Regions from separate parts of the Paradesulfitobacterium aromaticivorans genome, predicted to be linked through region 3. Evidence: riboswitches for the same ligand, from Rfam matches in the RefSeq annotation. Region 3 holds a riboswitch; each other region holds the start of a gene.
What was found. Region 3 has a riboswitch for cobalamin ahead of ACYQ2N_RS02645 (energy-coupling factor ABC transporter permease). Riboswitches for the same ligand answer to the same signal wherever they lie in the genome.
Positions count from the first base shown of each region.

Region 1 (4,698 bases), on a different contig from region 3:
TCGTTAATACATCCTTTAGGACTGACAGACGACATATTAAAAGCGGTAGCAGATGACAAAGTAGTAGAGATTCTTGCTGACATTCCGTTTATGAATAAACAGGTTAATAGATCTATGAAAGAGGTTCTGGATGAACTTAAGGAAGATGAGGATTATTCCTTTATATCTGAAGAGGATGTTAATTCGTTGGAAGAATGGGTTGGGAAATTTACAGATGAAGAGGACGATGAGGAGGAATATCTATTTGATAAAGATTATAATGATGAGCATGAGGATGAGATGTTTAAGAGGATTTTCCATGACGAATACGAGGAAAATAGAATTTTTTCGGTGAATGTTCCTTACAGACGGGAAAACTTTGTTGGACGAAATGATCCATGCCCCTGTGGAAGCGGAAAGAAATATAAAAAATGTTGTCTTGGGAAAGAAAAATAAAAATATGAGGCAAACATAGACCGCATTTCCGATTTAGAAATCTCATATGGTAAACCTACAGAACAGCTTGAGATATTTACACCATACAGAAAAGATGGACCGAAAATTTAGCCAGACTATTGTGATGATTACCCATAACGAGGAAATTGCCCAATTTGCGGACCGGATTATCCGTATTGAGGATGGTCATTCTGGCCATAATGCTCATCACTACTCTGCCTGATTATATTCAAGGTTATCTCATTATCTACAACATTTTTGAAATCTCCGTGGTACGGGATATCCGTTTTTACGGGAGCGGCTCTTTTTTCACTTCTCACCGTATGGATCAGCTCCCGAAAGCCGGGGAAAATTGCCGGAGCTGTTTCACCGGTTGAGGCTGTGAGGTATACAGAGCAGGGATTAGGCAAGGAAAGACGTAACAAAAAGTCCTGCGGTAAAGAAAATACGGGGACTATCTCTAAAATGTCTGTCTCCAACCTGGCCCGAAATAAAAAGAAAACGGCCATCGTTATCACTTCCATGTCTCTCAGCCTAATTTTGCTCAATTCTGTTTTCACGCTCACCAACGGTTTTGATATGGACAAATATTTTTATTACATTTGTGGTGGGTGCGTTATTCTCCTATGGTGTGATTCAGTCCTTAGCCGTCAATTTGTGGTTTTTCCGCTATCGCTTTACCATACTGCCAATGCTCCTTTCCTCCCCGCTGCTTATTATGGTATCCATGGTGATCCCCCTTACTACAGAGGTACAAACAGGCAGTCTATTGTTGAACGCCTGCGTGAATCGGAATAGTCGACAAAACAGAGAGCAGCTCTACTCCATCTGAAGTAAATTTCCGTTTATGATAAAATAACCTTGAGGTGCGAGCTGCGAAGCAGCAGGAATCAAATGAAACTGCTGAAAGACCAGACCGAACAAATCGTCATTGAACTTTTTCGAGAACTTCACCGGGAAGGACATACGATTGTAATGGTCACCCATGATCCGGAAGTTGGGGAACTGGCCCAGCGCCGGGTGAGACTGGAGCACGGGAGAATCGTGGAGCTGGCATAGAGTTGGCAAAGCAGCTTTATTGGACTGCGCGCAAATGAAATTTTGGGAGTATTTAGGGTAGTACAAGGAGAGAAACAGCATGAAGCGACTATTTATTATGGTAATACTCTTATTTGCTCTCTTTTTGTAAACGGGTGTACTGGAACCCAAGCGACGCAAACAACAACTCAAACACCGCAAACACAGCCTGGTACTCCCGGCAATGCAGTAAGCGGACAAAATGCTGCTCAGGACGTATGACGTGACCAACTCTAAGCTATGGAAATTGGGCAAGCATACTCCTATGGGCCAACAGCTCGTGGCAGGACAGGATCTAACGGGCCTGCTGGAAAAGGCTCCACCGAATCACCAGACACCGGAGTTCTGGGGTAAGATTTCTAAGGTAGGGACTTTAAAGAGTACACAATAGACTGTACAAGCTTTCTAAAATCATGTATCATTAAATCAACTAAATACTAGGGATGAGTGATTCTTTCCTGAGGGAAAAGAATTGAAAAGGGAAATCAGTAAAAGCTGATGCGGTGCCCGCCACTGTTAGAGGGAGTTAACTTACACTCTGTCACTGGAATATTATCCGGGAAGACGTAAGTTGATGAGGATCTTAAGCCAGGAGACCTGCTCATACCAAACACACGACGACCTACGGGATGTTAGGGAGGTATGCCTGTGTCACTGCTCTTGATTGATACCGGTTAAGCTTTGAAAACCCTTTCGTTGGTGGAGGGTTTTTTGTTGTTTTAAGCAGTTGTAAGGAGGAACAATTTTGAAAGAAATACCCCAAAAAACTAGCCGCCCTAAATGGATCCGTTACGGAATATCAGTTGCAGGTATACACCTTTTAGGCATGATTTTGCTGTTTTTGAATGTCAAGCAATTTCCTCCATTGCTGGGATTTGCTTTCTTGGCCTATACCCTAGGGTTACGCCATGCTTTTGATGCTGACCATATTGCCGCTATCGATAACACAGTGCGCAAACTGATACAGCAAAAAGAGGATCCGACAGGAGTAGGATTTTTCTTTTCGCTTGGTCATTCTACGGTTGTCTGTATTATGGCAATCATTACGGCTTTTTCAATGCATTGGGCCCAACAGAACATCCCTCAATTAAAAGCTGTCGCAGGACTCATCGGTACTATGGTCGCCGGAAGTTTTCTTCTTCTCATTGGGCTTTTTAATCTTTACATTTGGTTCGATATTTACCGGTTCTTCGTAAAGATGCGTCAAGGGGAGTATGATGAGGAAAATCTTGATCAGCAGCTTCTAAACCGTGGCTTGATATCACGTTTCTTAAAACCAGTGTATCGTTTTATTAACAAGAGTTGGCATGTATACCCGCTTGGCTTTTTGTTCGGGTTAAGTTTTGATACTGCATCTGAAGTTGCCTTGTTAGCTATTTCAGCGAATGTTGGGACTCAAGCGATGCCTTTTACCGTAGTACTGTCCCTTCCAATTATATTTGCTGCCGGTATGAGCTTGATGGACACTGCGGATGGAGTTTTTATGACAACTGCCTACCATTGGGCCTTTTCCACTCCGTTACGCAAGATTTATTATAATTTATCGGTTACCGGTCTTTCCGTAATCGCAGCACTGTTTATCGGTCTAATTGAATTGGCCCAGATAATTACCGCAAAGCTAGGACTAAACAGTGGAATTTGGGGATGGATACAGCATTTGAACTTTGGGGGTATGGGCTATATATTAGTAGGACTTTTCATTGTGGCATGGGTCATTTCCTATTTGCTGTGGAAAATATTAAGGCTTGAAAATGCCTGATGGTTTTACGCCGGCAGGTAAAACGAAAAAGTTGTTCCCTTTCCTAGTGTACTGTCGACCGTTATTGTTCCGCCCGACTGCTCTACTTCCAGAAGATGACTCGCCATGTAATTAAAAACGCTGTAAAAGAATAACGGCTCGCGCTACTTTGTTTAGCTGATTATCCGGTTTGACCTGAGTTTTCTCGTAAAGCTAATGATCAAAAGGAGACTTGTTTTTTAGTAATGTGGTAGATAGCCGTAAGCATCATTCTTGCTACAGCTATGACAGCCCGTTTGTGGCCACGGCGGCGTTTGATCGCTTCATAGCGATAACGAAAGTGCGGAAAATTCTTATCCTTTATTACTGCATTAGCGCATTGAACCAGCAAAGGCTTGATATAAATACCGGCACGGCTAATACGAACAGATTTTTTCTTACCTGCACTCTCGTTGTTTTGAGGGGTAAGGCCAGCCCAAGAGCAAAGGTGTTTAGCAGTTGGAAATACCGACATGTCAGCACCAATTTCCGAGATGATTGCAATAGCAGAAAAATCTTTAATGCCTGGTGTCGTGGCCACAACTTAATCTCTTTGCTGAATTGTTCAGATAGCGAAATAACAGTTGATTCAAGCTTTGCGATACACGTTTCAACATCATTATAGTGTTCCAGACATAGGGAAATTTTTTCAGCTTGTTCGCTGGATATTCTACCTTCAAACGAATGTCATCTTGCTGATTTATAACTAGCTTAGGCTATCACCCCTTACTTTTACAGCCGACAAGATCAAAGCCCAACTGGCTCAGTTAGACGCGCAGACGCTCCAGGCCCAAAGAGATTTAAAGGAAAAACAAGAGGCTACAAGGAAGGCGCGGGCGCAATTGCTGGCTGCCCAAAAGGAACTCGCTGCCAAGCAAAAGGAAGTGGATGAGCGGCGGCAGGTACTTGGAGCAAGGCTGCGTGCGATTTATGAAGTTGCTCCCATCAGTTACTTGGAGATTCTTTTTCAGGCGACTGACCTTGGTGACTTAATTACACGTTTTGAATACCTGTCAAGGCTAGTCCAAAACGACCAGAATTTGCTGGAGCAAACGCGTTCAGCTATCCAGGATGTTAACGAACGAACCAAGGTGCTCCAGGCAACTCAAGACCAGGCTGTTCAGTTGGAGGCTCAGGCACAAGCTGCCAGGGCCGCTCTCAACAATAAGCTCCAGCAACAGCAGGCCTTGCTAACCCGTGTTAAGAAGGAACAACAGGAAGAGTGGGAAGAGATCGAAAAGCTTGCCGCCCAGGAACAGGCATGGCAGGCGAAAATACGCCAACTTCAGGTCGCGAACAAGTCAGGAGTCAAAAGCTCGATCACGACTTGGCCCCTACCCGGTTATTATGAAATCAGCAGTCCATTTGGTTGGCGTACAAACCCTGTAACAAAGAAACAGGGACAGCAT
Region 1 is NZ_BAAHYT010000009.1:112,944-117,641, reverse strand. Features, by position in the region: gene ACYQ2N_RS05110 (DUF1186 domain-containing protein) at 1-435, shown strand, start outside; gene ACYQ2N_RS05105 (hypothetical protein) at 603-995, opposite strand; gene ACYQ2N_RS05100 (hypothetical protein) at 1,330-1,494, shown strand; gene ACYQ2N_RS05095 (cytochrome b5-like heme/steroid binding domain-containing protein) at 1,736-1,903, shown strand; cobalamin riboswitch at 1,941-2,131, shown strand; gene ACYQ2N_RS05090 (HoxN/HupN/NixA family nickel/cobalt transporter) at 2,258-3,271, shown strand; gene ACYQ2N_RS05085 (transposase) at 3,471-3,830, opposite strand; gene ACYQ2N_RS05080 (M23 family metallopeptidase) at 4,132-4,698, shown strand, end outside.
Region 1: linked by a shared signal. The riboswitch ahead of ACYQ2N_RS05090 (HoxN/HupN/NixA family nickel/cobalt transporter) and the one ahead of ACYQ2N_RS02645 (energy-coupling factor ABC transporter permease) in region 3 are both predicted to bind cobalamin.

Region 2 (4,698 bases), on a different contig from region 3:
ATACTAAGGGTGGAAACTTCATCGATAAACAATATCCCTTTATGGGCCTGGTGGATAGCACCTGCCTCTATGAGCTGGTAGGGAGGGGTCTCCACTCCTCCGGACTGGAAGGGATCGTGCCGTACGTCCCCTAACAACGCACCGGCATGGAAACCGGTAGCATCAATAACCGGAGCATGTTTCTTACCGGAATTGTTTATTAGTATCTTGAATTTCGGTGCTTGACCCTGGGCTAAATACCTTTTTTTCAACCCGTAAATGAGTAATACCAGAAACAGTCCACCTAAAAGGTAATAAAAATTGTTGCGTGTAAGAGTATAGAAAAAACTGACAAACGAGATAGCAACTACTGCAAAGATTAACAAAAAATTTAAGGAAAAGCCTTGTCGCTTGAACTTCTCCTTAGCCTCTTGCAACAGCTTTTCACTCGCTCCTGAGTTAACGATTTGAATTAAGGGTTGTGTCCGCTGTTCCCGGTTAGGTAAACAGATAACATCTTTCAATTCTTCAGGTGGTAATAGTTCTGCCATAGCTGAGGCCAGTAAGCTTTTGCCGGTCCCGGGTTCACCCAAAAGCAGAACGGACCGTTTTTGCTTGGCAGCAAGTTTAATTATTTGTACAGCCTCTTCCTGACCAATAACCTGGTCTACCAGACACTCGGGAACCGGAATTTCCGCTGTAGAGTCAAAGCCCTTCATTTGCATGCTCCTTACTTCTAAAGAGAAGCCTGATTTTCAGCTGTGGTGGCCCTTATTTCTTCTGCATATTTTTGAGCCGCCAGGACTAGTTCCGGGTTAGTTGAATGTGACAAGCGTTTTAACGCAGAAAACAGTGCTTGGCGGCTCAATGGTTGGTCCTGGTACTGTATTCTAAGTAAAATTTCCATAACTTCTCCGGGAAACCTATCGGCAAGAGGCCCGGACACTGCCCGGGCTATCTGCCACTGAGTAACAGCGTTAGGCAGGGGCACCCACCGCTTAAGACATTCATATGCTGTTTCCGGAAAAATTTCAGCCAGGACCTTCCCGATAATCTGCGATCCGATGAGTCTACGTACTGCTTTACTTTCATCAACTACCAGTCGGTCTAATAACGGTATTAGCAACGGAAGCAAAGTAGAATCTCCTTTCCTAATAACCGGTACCAAAGACAGAGCTGCCGTAGCTCGCAAATATTCCCGTTCATCCCCAAGCCACCTGGAATAGTAGTCTAAAACACTGTTATCCGTCAGATCCCAAAGGGCAGCAATACCCCAGGCAGCTCCTTCTCTCACCTGCCATACCGGATCAACAGCCAGTTCTTCCAAAAGCGTAATCACCTTAGCAGGTTCTTCAAGGTAAAACCGGCTCAAATATTTTCCAGCAATAAATCGAAAGAACCACTGCTTCCTACCAGTGTAGTCCTGGCAAACTTCGTATAACCTGTCCGGTTGCTCGCTAAAGTATTTTTCAAAAATCTGCAACCCCAAAGCCAATTGCCCGCTATGTGCTCTACTAGCCAAGATCAGTAGCATTTTATCCAGTAAAAAGAAAAGTAGACGATTCATCTTTAACCTAACCTATCCTAAGTATTCGAATCGGGTGCGGTTATAAGTCTCTTAGATTGACGAGACTTGAGGGATTTTGGAGTAATAACTCCTGCAACCATTCCGAAGGCAATGACAACCATCAAAAAGATCATAGTCTTAACTTTAACACCGGTAGGGGGCTGAACTCCCATCACTTCTACCGGGAACTCTGTTCCTACAGGTGTAAACTTAATCGAAGAAGTAGCCGTCGGCTCAATCATAAAGGTCAGGAGGTGTTCAGCACCGTCAGCAAACATGTTATCAAAGCCAAAACCACCGTCAGTCGATACAAACTCGGTATGCAGTACGTTTTTATCTTCTTCCATGTGATGGGCATTGATTTTTACTAGAACATTGGTTACCGGCTGACCGGTGGCTTTATCTACTATTTGTCCGGTAAATTTAGTCAGGTGTCCTACCGTCGACATTCCAGGGTTTACATTAACAGTTAATTTAACCTGGCCGTTTTCCGCAGATTTCACGATAGGGTTGAAATCTGCCGATTGATGATTCATGGTCATGGCCAGGAGAGGTGCGGTTGTCATACTTAAAGCTATTACGAGTCCAATCATTAAAAAAGTCTTAAGTTTCATACTTCTACTACCTCCCCAGCCACTCTACGCGAGGTTAATATATATCCCGTTGCAAATCCCAAAAGCAACAGCACTGAAATAAAAATCGAAACATTCCTTACTTTAGTTGGGTTTTCGTTAATCGTAAAGTGCAGGGTTTTTTCTACCGCATGATTGGGGTTTCCGGTTGGTGTAGCTTTAACCGTTAGAGCATATTCTCCTCTGATTGGGAAGACATATCCAAAGTCCAGTTTCCCATCGGGAACAAAAACCTTGCTCTTCATCAGAGTCAGACCCTCCACTCTTGGAACATCAGTAGAAGGAAAGAACTTTGCAGCGGGGCTTTCCAGGGTGAAGGCCAGTTCTACATCCTTCACAGGTTGCCCCTTATTATCTTTCACTACGATGGAAAACTGGGAATCAAAATTAGGCTTGATTACATTAAACTCCGGAGTAGATTGCAGTTGAATCTGCAGGTCGTTTTCCTCAGCAGCATGCGTTGGGGAAGGAGTAAAAAGAAATAGCACTAGAAAAGCCAATAATAATGGCCGTATATAAACCGCGATTCGAGTATTCACTGATTTAACACCTCTTTCTAATTGTATACTTAAATTAATGACAAGGAATAATCATTAGTGCATGCCGGAGGGCATGCACTGAATCATGTAAGGGCGGGTAAGTGCTAAATAATAAGGTAAAGAGGACTAAACCCGTCAGAGCTAAAACAGACAATAATTGTACCGGTAACGATAAATTAAGATTAAACTTTTTGTGTGAAACCACATTTTTATTGGCATAATTCATCATCAATTACCTCCAAAAATAATAAATGAGTCAATTAAATACGGTTCTTCTAACTCATTGGGAACCGACCCAAGAGAACAATACTCTTTACTCAGGGATTTACTGATCAATAAATCAAAAATAAGGGGCCAAAACTGATTGTTAGTGTTTTCTGAATGACGGGCAAAAATAAATCCCTAATCTATAAATTAGGGATAATTATCCAGCCGCAGTTTTGCACAAAAACGGCACACAATAAAAACACCTCCCTAACATCCCGTAGGTTGTAGAAATGTTGGAATAAGCAGGTCTCCTGGCTCAAGTTCATCGTCAACTCACGTCTTCCCGGATATATCCCAGTGACATAATGCGAGTTAACTTCCTCTTACAGTGGCGGGCACCGCGTCAGCTTCAACTGACTTCCCTTTTCAATTCTTTCCCTCGGAAAAGAATCACTCATCCAAAGATATTTAGTTGAGCCTCTATACATTAAAAATAATACTACAAGATTATGAAGAAGTTATGAATTTCTTGTGAAAAATAAAAGGTTTTTCCCTAAATTAGCCAGTAGGCAATAAAATCGTTAATACCTGCTAGAATAAAAATAACACCCCCTACCTTCTGAAGAATTGCATTTATCCTTGGTACATTCCTTGTAAACAATTTTGTTGTTCCTATACCATAGGCAAGTAAAAAGGTAATAACTAATAACGGTATGACTGTTCCGATAGCGAACAGTCCAGGTAAAATAATTCCCCCCTGAGTTGAAACCCCCAACGGGATAACAATACCGAAAAACAGCCAAAAGAGAGTTGGGCAAAAGGCCAAAGAATAAACTACACCTAAGAAGAACTCCCGTATATTTTTGATGTTAGGTATATGTCTTATCAGGTTTCGTTCTAATGAAGTAAACAGCGATAATTTTGTCTTAAACAATCCAAGCAAATATAGACCAACGATTAACATCAAAGGACCAAGGGCCTTTCTGACTACTTGTACGATAGGAATTGCTTCCTGGTTAAGCTTAATTCCCAACAAGATCGTCAGTGAACCTATTAACGTGTACACAACTACTTTTCCTAGGGTAAATGAAAAGGCTGCTGATAAACACTCCTTCTTTTTGCTAATTTTTTGGGTAAATAAACCCAAAGCACTAAAGTTTGTTGATAGTTGACAAGGAGCGGTGGAACCAAGCAACCCCAAAAGCAGAGCCGATAACACCGGAATGTGGAGCTGCAACGACAGACCTGACAAATAAGGACTCAAAAAATTATTTACTTGTCCTAGGAAAGCGTACCATTGACTAAATAAAGTCATCTAATGCTCCTTTATAGAAAAGAGTCCAAGTTAATTAAAATTACAGTGCCTTTTTTAATGCTTCTTGGAGCGTATTCAATGTCATACCACCCACATGCGTTTCCCTAATTATTCCGTTCTTGTCGATAAAAAAGCTCGCCGGTATTCCGTACACCTGGTAAGCATCTGCTACAGAAGAATTACCGTTGGTGTCTAATAGTACCGGAAAATTGGCATTGTTGTCTTTCAATATATTAACTACGTCTGAGAGCTTGTCATTAAAAGTTATATTCACCGCCAAGACTGCAACTTTATCTTTATTTTGCTGGTAGAATTTCTGAATCTCTGGAATTTCCGCTTTACACGGCGGACACCAGCTAGCCCAAAAATTAAGGTAAACGGGTTTGCCTCGAAAGTCGCTTAAGTTGACAGTATTGCCATTTAGATCTTTTAGCGTAAAATCTGGAGCCTTAAATCCTA
Region 2 is NZ_BAAHYT010000011.1:1,081,101-1,085,798, forward strand. Features, by position in the region: gene lonB (ATP-dependent protease LonB) at 1-698, opposite strand, end outside; gene ACYQ2N_RS22035 (DNA alkylation repair protein) at 716-1,546, opposite strand; gene ACYQ2N_RS22040 (hypothetical protein) at 1,564-2,160, opposite strand; gene ACYQ2N_RS22045 (hypothetical protein) at 2,157-2,717, opposite strand; gene ACYQ2N_RS22050 (CbtB domain-containing protein) at 2,752-2,946, opposite strand; cobalamin riboswitch at 3,209-3,397, opposite strand; gene ACYQ2N_RS22055 (sulfite exporter TauE/SafE family protein) at 3,478-4,239, opposite strand; gene ACYQ2N_RS22060 (TlpA family protein disulfide reductase) at 4,280-4,698, opposite strand, start outside.
Region 2: linked by a shared signal. The riboswitch ahead of ACYQ2N_RS22050 (CbtB domain-containing protein) and the one ahead of ACYQ2N_RS02645 (energy-coupling factor ABC transporter permease) in region 3 are both predicted to bind cobalamin.

Region 3 (4,698 bases):
GACCAGGTCAGTGATCACAGGGTCGGCAACGCGTGCGCCCAGAAAATTAAGGCGGACGATCTCAGAATCGCGGTGGGCAGCGAGATCGCGCAGAAGCTCGGGTGGAAGTTCGTTGGGAAAAACGGTTGAAATAAAATCTTTAGCGATAACTGACTGAGGATTGACAAACACCGACTCGACCGGGCCGTGTTCCACAATCTGAGCTTCATGAATAACCGCCACGTCCGAACAGATTTCTTTAATAACCTTCATTTCATGCGTAATAATTACGATAGTTAAGCCTAAGGTCTGGTTAATTTCTTTCAAAAGATTGAGGATGGACAGGGTTGTTTGCGGGTCTAAAGCAGAAGTCGCTTCATCGGAAAGTAAGACTTGCGGTTGGGTAGCCAAGGCACGGGCGATGCCGACCCGCTGTTTTTGCCCGCCGCTTAACTGAGGAGGGTAGGTGTTGGCCTTTTCCTTCAATCCCACCAAAGGCAGAAGTTCGTTAACCCGGGTAACTATCTCTTCTTTGGGAAACCCGGCAATTTCGAGAGGGAAGGCGATGTTTTCCGCGACCGTGCGCGACTGCAGGAGATGGAAGTGCTGAAAGATCATGCCGATCTTCTGCCTGGCTGAGCGTAGTTCTCTATCAGACAATTGGGTGAGGTCCTGTCCCTGAACAAGAACCCGGCCACTGCTCGGTTTTTCTAAAAGATTAAGGCAGCGCACAAGCGTACTCTTGCCCGCACCGCTTAAACCAATGATGCCGTAAATAGCGCCCTGTGGAATATGCAGGGATATGTTTTCCAAGGCTTTAACCTTGCCTTGAGCAGAGGAATACTCTTTGGTTAGATTCTCAACCCGGATCATGTAACGTGCCTCCCTAATAGCTCTTGTCGATGACTCTCATCTTAAGTTAAGAGACTATCTCTTAGTTTTTCCGGCAAATAAAAAACTTCGCGAGGAAAACACGCGAAGCGACTCTCGGTTCTCCTCTCATCTCCCAGATTGCCTGCAGGAGTTAGCACCGTGCATTAGCTGCCGGTTGCCGGGTTTCATCGGGCCAGTCCCTCCACCTACTCTGGATAAGAGTCAAGATCATGTTAAATTATGGGGTTATCTTAGCAAATTAATGCAAGAATTGCAAGAGGGAAAATTATGACAAAAATGAAAATGATATGACATAATTAGAAGTACTTTCAAAAACATTGATGTTTGCAATCGCTTTTGCGACTCTTGTCGTATTAATACTTAAAGGAATGGACAAGAGCAAGTAGCCCATCCCTAACCCGAAAATCTTTGCAAGCGGAATCCTGAAATCTGTGCTAAGGGATTGACCCGAGCCCCTACGGATGCTAAAATAGTCACAAGTTCATACGTATTCGGACAAGTGATTCCTTCTTGAACTGAGGAGTCATAAAAGGGAAGCCGGTGTGAATCCGGCGCGGTCCCGCCACTGTAAAAGGGGAGTCTTCTGCCATACCCACTGGGGAAACCTGGGAAGGGGCAGAAGGTGAGGAGCCTAAGCCAGGAAACCTGCTTGTCCGCAAAGAACACTTTACCCACGATGGATGGGAGGTGCGTGTTGAAGCAGCATACCTCCGCCTCTGGTGGAGGTTTTTCTGTTGTAGAAAACTTACATAAGCTTCCTGAGGGGAGCATGCAGATTGTCTTGTCCAGCGGGATTTGCTCTCAAAAATGCGGATGCGACTTGAGAGCGGAAGTGAACGCTGTTTCTAAGATGACCACACATTGCCGTGACTCTAAGCTACTGTACTAGGATGTTTGGAGCATGGCAGTGTCGGTTGTCTTTTTTAATTATGGAGGAGTAGAAAGATGCATATTGCAGAAGGAATGCTCCCGGTCGTACCGGCAGTTCTCTATGGTGCAGGTGCCGTTATTATGGCTGCCGCCGGGGTCAAAAGTCTAACTGAAAAAAGCAAAGAGATTCCCATGATGAAGCAACTGACAGGGGTAATGACCGCAGGGATCTTCCTGGTCTCATTGCTGCCGGTGCCCGTACCGATAACCGGTACCAGTTCCCATCCGGGCGGAACTCCGCTGGGAGCAATTTTGCTAGGGCCATGGATTACGTCCTTAGTTAGTATGATCGCGCTTTTATTTCAGGCTCTCTTTTTTGCCCATGGCGGTCTGACAACCTTAGGGGCCAATACCCTGACCATGGGAGCGTTCGGGGGGCTGACAGGCTGGCTAATCTTTTGGATGCTGCGCAGAATGAAAGCGAATCTTTTTTGGTCAGGACTCGCTGCCGGAGTGATAGGGGATATTGCCATCTATATAGGTACTTCGATCCAGTTGGCTCTCGCTATTCACGGGCAGCATCTGGTGAGTGAAGTGTTTATCGCGATCTTTGGCGCATTCCTGCCCACTCAGGCTCCGCTGGCGATCGTAGAAGGGCTGTTCACAGGCTTTATCCTCAAGTATATTGCCGAACGCCGCCCAGACATCCTGGTGATGCTTAAAGTGATTCGGGCGCAAGAGATCCGGTCGCAGGGGTCTGAGCTAACCAAGTATGTGGCCAAGGGGGCTGAAAAATAATGGGAAAATCAGGGAAATGGCTTGTGGCTATCGTGTTTTTAGCGTTGCTGGTATATGTCGGAACAAGCTCTATGTCTATGCCCGGTGCAGATGAGAAGGTCGGAGAAGTGGCTGCCAAATATGCTGCGGAAATAGGGGTCAAGGAGCGCCCGCCCCTTATTAATACAGACAAAGGGGATTTGTTGTTGTTTGTATTTGCTGCCGGGGGAGCGGTAGCCGGGTTTTATCTGGGCTATCAATGGCGTGGCTTTTTTGGCAAGAAGAATAGCCGCGAGAGCGATCTTAAAGCCAATTCGAATCATATGTATAGCGCCGATGCGGAGATGAGGTCCAAATGAGCGCCCATCATCTGACACTGGAGATTCCGCAGACCGTATTGACCAGGATTGACGGCAGGGTAAAACTGCTCTTGTCGGTATGCGGCTTAATGGCAGCAGTAAGCACTAAGACTTGGCAGCTTCCGGCATATTTTGGGCTAACAAGCCTGGCTTTGCTCTTGGGAGCGGGTGTACCCGTGCGCCTTGTGGCCCTTCGCCTGCGTCCGGTGGTATTGATCGCGGTCTTGCTTTGGCTAACGCAGATTTTCCTCAGCGGTCAGACCCCTGCTTTTCATTGGGAACTGGGCTGGGTGCATCTGACCGGATATGAAGAAGGGTTGATTCAGGGACGTTTATTTGCGGTGCGTGTTTTGGGCGGGATGAGTGTCATGCTCTTGCTCACGCTCTCCACCAGTGTGCAGGAATGGGTAAGTGCCCTCGCCTGGTTCAAAGTTCCTGCGACAGTCATTGAAATTATGACTTTGAGCTATTCCTCTCTGTTTGTACTGATGGAAGAACTGGACCGCCTGCAAAAAGCACAGCACATGCGCCTGGGTTATGGCACTTGGTGGCGCACAGTGCAGACGACCTCTGCGATCGGTGGCGTTCTGTTCCTGCGGGTTTTTGAGCGTAGTAGGCGCTTGTGGGAGGCTATGCTTTGCCGGGGATATGAAGGGGAAATGCGGGTTAATTACCTGCGCACGGTTCGAAGAGGGGATATTGTGCTTGCAGTGGCGGGCCTTTCCATCATTATTTTTGCCTGGCTCATGGCTCGCTGAAATAGGTGTTTCGTTGTGGCAACTAATCTGCTATCTGAATGAAGGGGATGCGACCGTGGAGGATAACGAGAGAGCTATTACCGAACCGATATTAGAGGCTCGAACCCTCAGCTTTGCCTACCCAGGCGGGGAGGAAGTCTTGCACAGTATTGATTTTGCTGTCGCTGCCGGGGAATGTGTGGCCTTGCTTGGGGCTAACGGATGTGGTAAAACGACACTCTTTCAGCAGTTTAACGGATTGCTTAAGCCGAATTCGGGCCATGTTTTGCTCAGAGGACAGGAGTTAAGCCGCTGGCCCAAGAAGGAAGTATTCGCGCGGGTGGGGCTTGTCTTTCAGGATCCGAATGACCAGCTCTTCGCAGCCACGGTGTATGAAGATGTTTCCTATGGGCCTGTTAATCTTGGCCTGCCTCAAGCAACGGTTGCGGGCAGAGTGGAGCTTGCGCTTGGGCAAGTGGGGATGTGGGAATATCGCAAGCGCAGTCTGCATCAGCTAAGTTACGGGCAAAAGAAGCGTGTTGCCATTGCCGGGATTTTAGCGATGCAACCGGAAATAATGATCCTTGATGAACCTACGGCAGGCCTGGACCCGCGCACAGCGACGGCGCTCATGCGTTTGCTTAAGGACTTGCAGCAAGAACATAAGCTGACAATTATCTTGTCTACGCACGAAGTGGATATCGTGCCAATTTATTGTGACCGGGCCTACCTCATGCAGGCCGGGCGCATCATTAAGCAGGGGACACCTGCGCAAGTATTCGGGGATCCAGAGTTAATCAGGGAGAGTTTTCTGCGCCTGCCGCGGATTGCGCATTTGTGGGAGGTGCTTGCTAAACGGGAAGGTTTTCCCGCAGGGGAATTCCCTTTGACTATTCGGGAAGCACGCCAGGTGTTCAGTGCGCTTAAGGAGGGGGTTAAGCCTTAATGATTTTTCTTGTGGGAGAAACGGCAGCCGCGCGCGAGCTCGGGGAGCGATTGCTCGCTCAAGGTATTCCCAGCCTTAAAATTGAGACTCATAACGACAAGTTTAGATTGCTTGCACCTCAGGGTAAGCGGGACGG
Region 3 is NZ_BAAHYT010000008.1:56,885-61,582, reverse strand. Features, by position in the region: gene ACYQ2N_RS02650 (methionine ABC transporter ATP-binding protein) at 1-852, opposite strand, end outside; SAM riboswitch class I at 976-1,074, opposite strand; cobalamin riboswitch at 1,354-1,540, shown strand; gene ACYQ2N_RS02645 (energy-coupling factor ABC transporter permease) at 1,819-2,541, shown strand; gene ACYQ2N_RS02640 (hypothetical protein) at 2,541-2,879, shown strand; gene cbiQ (cobalt ECF transporter T component CbiQ) at 2,876-3,637, shown strand; gene ACYQ2N_RS02630 (ATP-binding cassette domain-containing protein) at 3,693-4,562, shown strand; gene ACYQ2N_RS02625 (precorrin-6A/cobalt-precorrin-6A reductase) at 4,562-4,698, shown strand, end outside.

Region 4 (4,698 bases), on a different contig from region 3:
TAACGCAAACAAGGTGATTTTTCAAGGGCCATTGATACTGTCTCTACTGGAGCATATAAGTTTGATGCTCTTGCGCGTTACGAGAACGCGAAAGTCCAAAGGAACTCTCGCGCAGGTGATGCTATTCGTTAATTTCTAATTTAGAAGATAACGCCCAGGGCAATCAAGATCAGAATTGCAATGGCAATGATGCCGACCCCAACGCCATAACCGCCGGTGTAACCGCCATAACCGGTACCGCAAGCATAGCCGCCGTAGCCTGCACCGTACCCACCCAACATGCCGTATCCGTACATACTAGTAACCTCCTTTTTAATATTTTCGTGTGTCAGTTCTACTTCTTAGAACACGATTCCTAAAGCAATCAGCAGAAGAATTATGACCACAACAATTCCAATTCCGGATCCCCAACCGATTCCACCGCCGCCACCTGCTCCAAAAGCCATCTGCTTATTCCTCCTTCCATATTATGGGTAAACGCGGGATAGTACAACATATGTTCAGAGGCTATCGTTGGTTCCTTTGGAATAATTTAAAAGGGGCTGCTCCCAATGCTAAGTTGAAGTGCTTGGGAACAGCCCCCTACCAGAGAGCAGCCTAACTTTCGATTTCGACCCCCGTATTCTCCAAAATACGTGCCACCAAATTATAGAACCCGATGGTCAAGGTAAGCTCGACCAATTCCTGATGGCTTAATACTCGAGCCAGGGTGTTGAAAGTCTCATCCGACGACTTGACCTTCAGGGTTACTTCGTCAGTGTACTTAAGTACCGCCTGTTCCAGATCATTGAACTCCGGCCTGTCCGGGCCAAGCTTCACCGCTGCGATGTGCCCGTCAGAAATTCCGATTTTACGGGCGAGGATTTCATGCTGGTACCATTCATAGCGGGAATCACAAAGGGTCGCTATCCTCAGGATTGACAGCTCGCGCAGGCGGCTGTCCAACTTCGCTTGAGTGAGCAAGGAGTTGCCCAGCCGCATAAAGTGGCGGGCGCTTTTTTCCGCATGGGCAACCATGCGGTTGATGTTTAGCCCTTTCATTTCGGACTTGCCCCCGCTGATCATCTCCCGGGTTTTTTCCGGCATTTTCTCGACGTCTAACAACGGTAATCTGGCCATGGTTTCCACTCCTCTACTAATGGGAAAGCTTCAGTAAGCTTCTTCCTCTTGCCCAAATCATACCCTGAAGCCAGAATTTTCTCAACCCTTAACGATTTAAGAGGACAGGACTATGATGAGAGGGAGTGAAATGAGGTTAAAATGAGAGGGCTTGAAGGAGTGCTTTAATAATGGTAAAATCATAAGGAGACAGGAGACAGGAGACAGGAGACAGGAGACAGGAGACAGGAGACAGGAGACAGGAGACAGGAGACAGGAGACAGGAGACAGGAGACAGGAGACAGGAGCGTTTCAAGAGATTAATAACTTGCTGGAAGCATATTCTTGGGCATTCTGACTACTGACTACTGACTACTGACTACTGACTACTGACTACTGACTACTGACTACTGACTACTGACTACTGACTACTGACTACTGACTACTGACTACTGAATTCTGAATAACTAGTTAGTAACAATAAAACAAGTTATAGGTGCCCTTTTTTAGGGAGAATAGGGAACCGGGTGCAAGTCCCGGGCGGACCCGCCACTGTAAAGAGGAGTTTTTGCACATCAGCCACTGGGCAGCTGGGAAGGCGTGTAAAGGCGATGATTCTAAGTCAGGAGACCTGCCTGTAACTTTCGGTTCATGGATCATGGTAAAGTTCATGGTTAATTTGCCTGTTACCTATATGTAACACGGTAAATGACTGTGAGCTTTTTTATTTTTCTCGAATCGCTTCGATTTTTAGAATGACTTTAGCTTTGCTTTAATACTGAGTGGAAAGGAGGTGAAGTAGGATGGGCTATCGAGGCCGGGATGTGGAAGTTGCGATGCTCACAGACGGGCAATGCCTTGTTGCCGCCTGTGATTCGTGTGGGGCGATTGGGGAGAAAGAGTATGACATCGTTAAAGTGACTCCTTATTTAGTGGGTAGATTAACCGTCCGCGTTGCGTTGCTCGAAGTGCTTGCAGCCGGGGCTGTTCCGCAAATTGTAACCGTAGCAGTATCAAATGAACTGAACCCCACAGGAGACGGGATCTTGGCCGGAGTGAAGGACGAGCTTAAATTCACAGAGAAAGGATCTCTGCCGGTGGCTGTCAGTACGGAGAAGAATATGCCGACCAGCCAGACTGGTCTGGGAATCAGCATCGTCGGCACGTGCAGGCGGGAAGAGTTGCGCATTGCAACTTCCCAAGGCGGAGACAACGTTTACTGCCTTGGGCTGCCAAAGGTTGGTTCTGAGGTACAAAGCCCGGATGATGAAGAGATCGTTCAGGGTAAACATGTTCTATCCCTCGTGAAAATTAAAGGCATTCATGATATTGTTCCTATCGGTTCTCAAGGGATTCGTCGGGAGGCTGACTTGCTTGCGGAGAATGTTGGATGTGACTTTATTCCGGATTGCTCTTCTCAGGTTGACTGGAAAAAGTCGGCTGGGCCGTCCACTTGCTTGATTTTCACATCTCCGGCTGAGTTGACCGCTTCGGCTTTGGGAGAGCTTGCGGGAGTAGGGTCTGCATTTTGGTCCATAGCACTGCATAAGGCTGGGATACTCGTTCCCAATGTTAAGAAGTAATTCAGAAGTAATTATAAATTGATCAAGAAGTAATCAAGAAGTAATCAAGAAGTAATTTAAGAATATTGAATTTTAGAGGGAGGAATTATTCATGAGTCAACTAAATGCCGTTAAATCCGTAGCGAGTGTCAGAAGGATCGCAATCATCTCCATCTTTATTGCTCTAAGTGCTGTTGGTGCCCTTATTAAAATTCCGAGTCCGGTAGGAACAATTGGGATGGATTCGGCCCCCGGGTACTTTGCGGCCATTGCTTTCGGTGCGGCCGAGGGCAGCATAGTGATTGCGGTGGCTCACATGCTCACATCAGCTGTTGTAGGTTTCCCTTTAAGTATTCCTGTTCACCTTATCGTCGCCGCGATCATGGCGGTATGTGCGCTTGTCTTCCGTTGGGTTAACCGCAAACTGGGCCTCATTCCGGCAAGCGTCGCGGCGATTATTATCAATGGAGTTATTGGTTCCTTCACGGCGTTCCCGGCGGGGGGCATGGGGGCTGTGCTGGGGATTATGCCTTTTTTAGTGCTGGCTTCGGTGCTAAATGTTATCATCGCAGGCATTGCTTATAAAGCGATCAAAGGGAGCAAATTGATTTAGTTCAGACAGAGAACTGCGGAACCTGGAAGTGGAGCAAATCATGGAGAATGCACTTGAACTTTTAAATCTTTGTTATCGTTACCGCCATGCGGAAAGCCTTACCTTAAAAAACATCAACCTGGACCTTGAGCGGGGGAAGTTCGTCGTTGTCATGGGACCTGCCGGAGCAGGCAAGAGCACCTTAAGCCTGTGCTTGAACGGGCTTATCCCCCAGCTGCTGGAAGGAGAGCTCTCCGGCAGGCTGACCGTGGCAGGGCAGGATGTCAGCCGCCAGCCTGTACAAGCTCTGGCCAGGCACATCGGTTTGGTGCTGCAAGATCCGGAAACTCAGATTTTCGGGCGGACCGTGGCGGAAGACACAGCCTTTGGCCCCCGCAATCTCGCTTTCTCTGAGATGGAAGTTGAACGCAGAGTTGCTGAAGTCTTAAAGTTGGTTGCTCTTCAAGGGTACGATCAAAGGAATACCGCCGAACTTTCCGGCGGGGAAAAGCAGCGCCTGGCAGTTGCCGGTGTGTTGGCCATGGGTCCGGAGATCCTTGTTTTAGATGAACCCGCTTCTGAGCTAGACCCTCAGGGGCGGGTTGACCTCTATGCTGCCCTTGATGAGCTGCGGAGAAAGCGCAACCTAACCATACTAGTAATAGAACATAACGTCGAAGAAGTGATTGAGAGAGCGGACGAGGTCGTTGTATTAAATGAAGGAGAGATTGTCTGGCGGGGGCTGCCTGCAGACCTCTTTCGCCAGGTCGAACTTCTCCGACAGCTGGGGATCAAGCCCTTGCCGGTAAGCGAGCTTGGCTGGGATTTCTATCAAAGGGGCTGGATCGAATCGGAGGAGGTTCCGCTCAATCTGTCAGCCGCCGCAAATGTTGTACGAAAGATAGTAATGGGCCGATCGGAGTCACCTGAGCCTGCAATAGTCCTGACGGTGCCGGCTGAACAAGTTCTAGCACAGGCAATCCCAGACAGGCCTGTTATAGCGCAGACGCCGGTTTTACTGACGGTGTCGGGTCTTGTCCACCGCTACCCGTCGGGCCAGACAGTCATTAAGGACCTTGATTTGTCCGTTAGAGAGGGAGAGTTTGTCGCGCTTGTCGGTCCTAACGGTGCTGGGAAGACCACGCTGGCCAAACATTTCAACGGTCTGCTTAAACCCTCTGACGGGGATGTCATCGTAGACGGCATCAACACGCGCCACATTGAGACGGCAGGTTTGGCCCAAACCGTGGGTTATGTTTTTCAAAACCCCGACCACCAAATCTTCGCCGTTTCCGTGGAAAAGGAAATTGAGTACGGTCTAAGGAATGTCGGGCTCGGACACCAGGAGATAAGGAATCGCCTGGACTGGGTTTTGGACTTAACCGGGCTTCAAGAACACCGTACAGATCACCCTTTTACCCTGGGCAAGGGGAAAAGGCAGCTGCT
Region 4 is NZ_BAAHYT010000010.1:1,432,608-1,437,305, forward strand. Features, by position in the region: gene ACYQ2N_RS12690 (hypothetical protein) at 141-296, opposite strand; gene ACYQ2N_RS12695 (carboxymuconolactone decarboxylase family protein) at 598-1,119, opposite strand; cobalamin riboswitch at 1,576-1,751, shown strand; gene ACYQ2N_RS12700 (alpha-ribazole kinase) at 1,902-2,681, shown strand; gene ACYQ2N_RS12705 (ECF transporter S component) at 2,773-3,273, shown strand; gene ACYQ2N_RS12710 (ABC transporter ATP-binding protein) at 3,314-4,698, shown strand, end outside.
Region 4: linked by a shared signal. The riboswitch ahead of ACYQ2N_RS12700 (alpha-ribazole kinase) and the one ahead of ACYQ2N_RS02645 (energy-coupling factor ABC transporter permease) in region 3 are both predicted to bind cobalamin.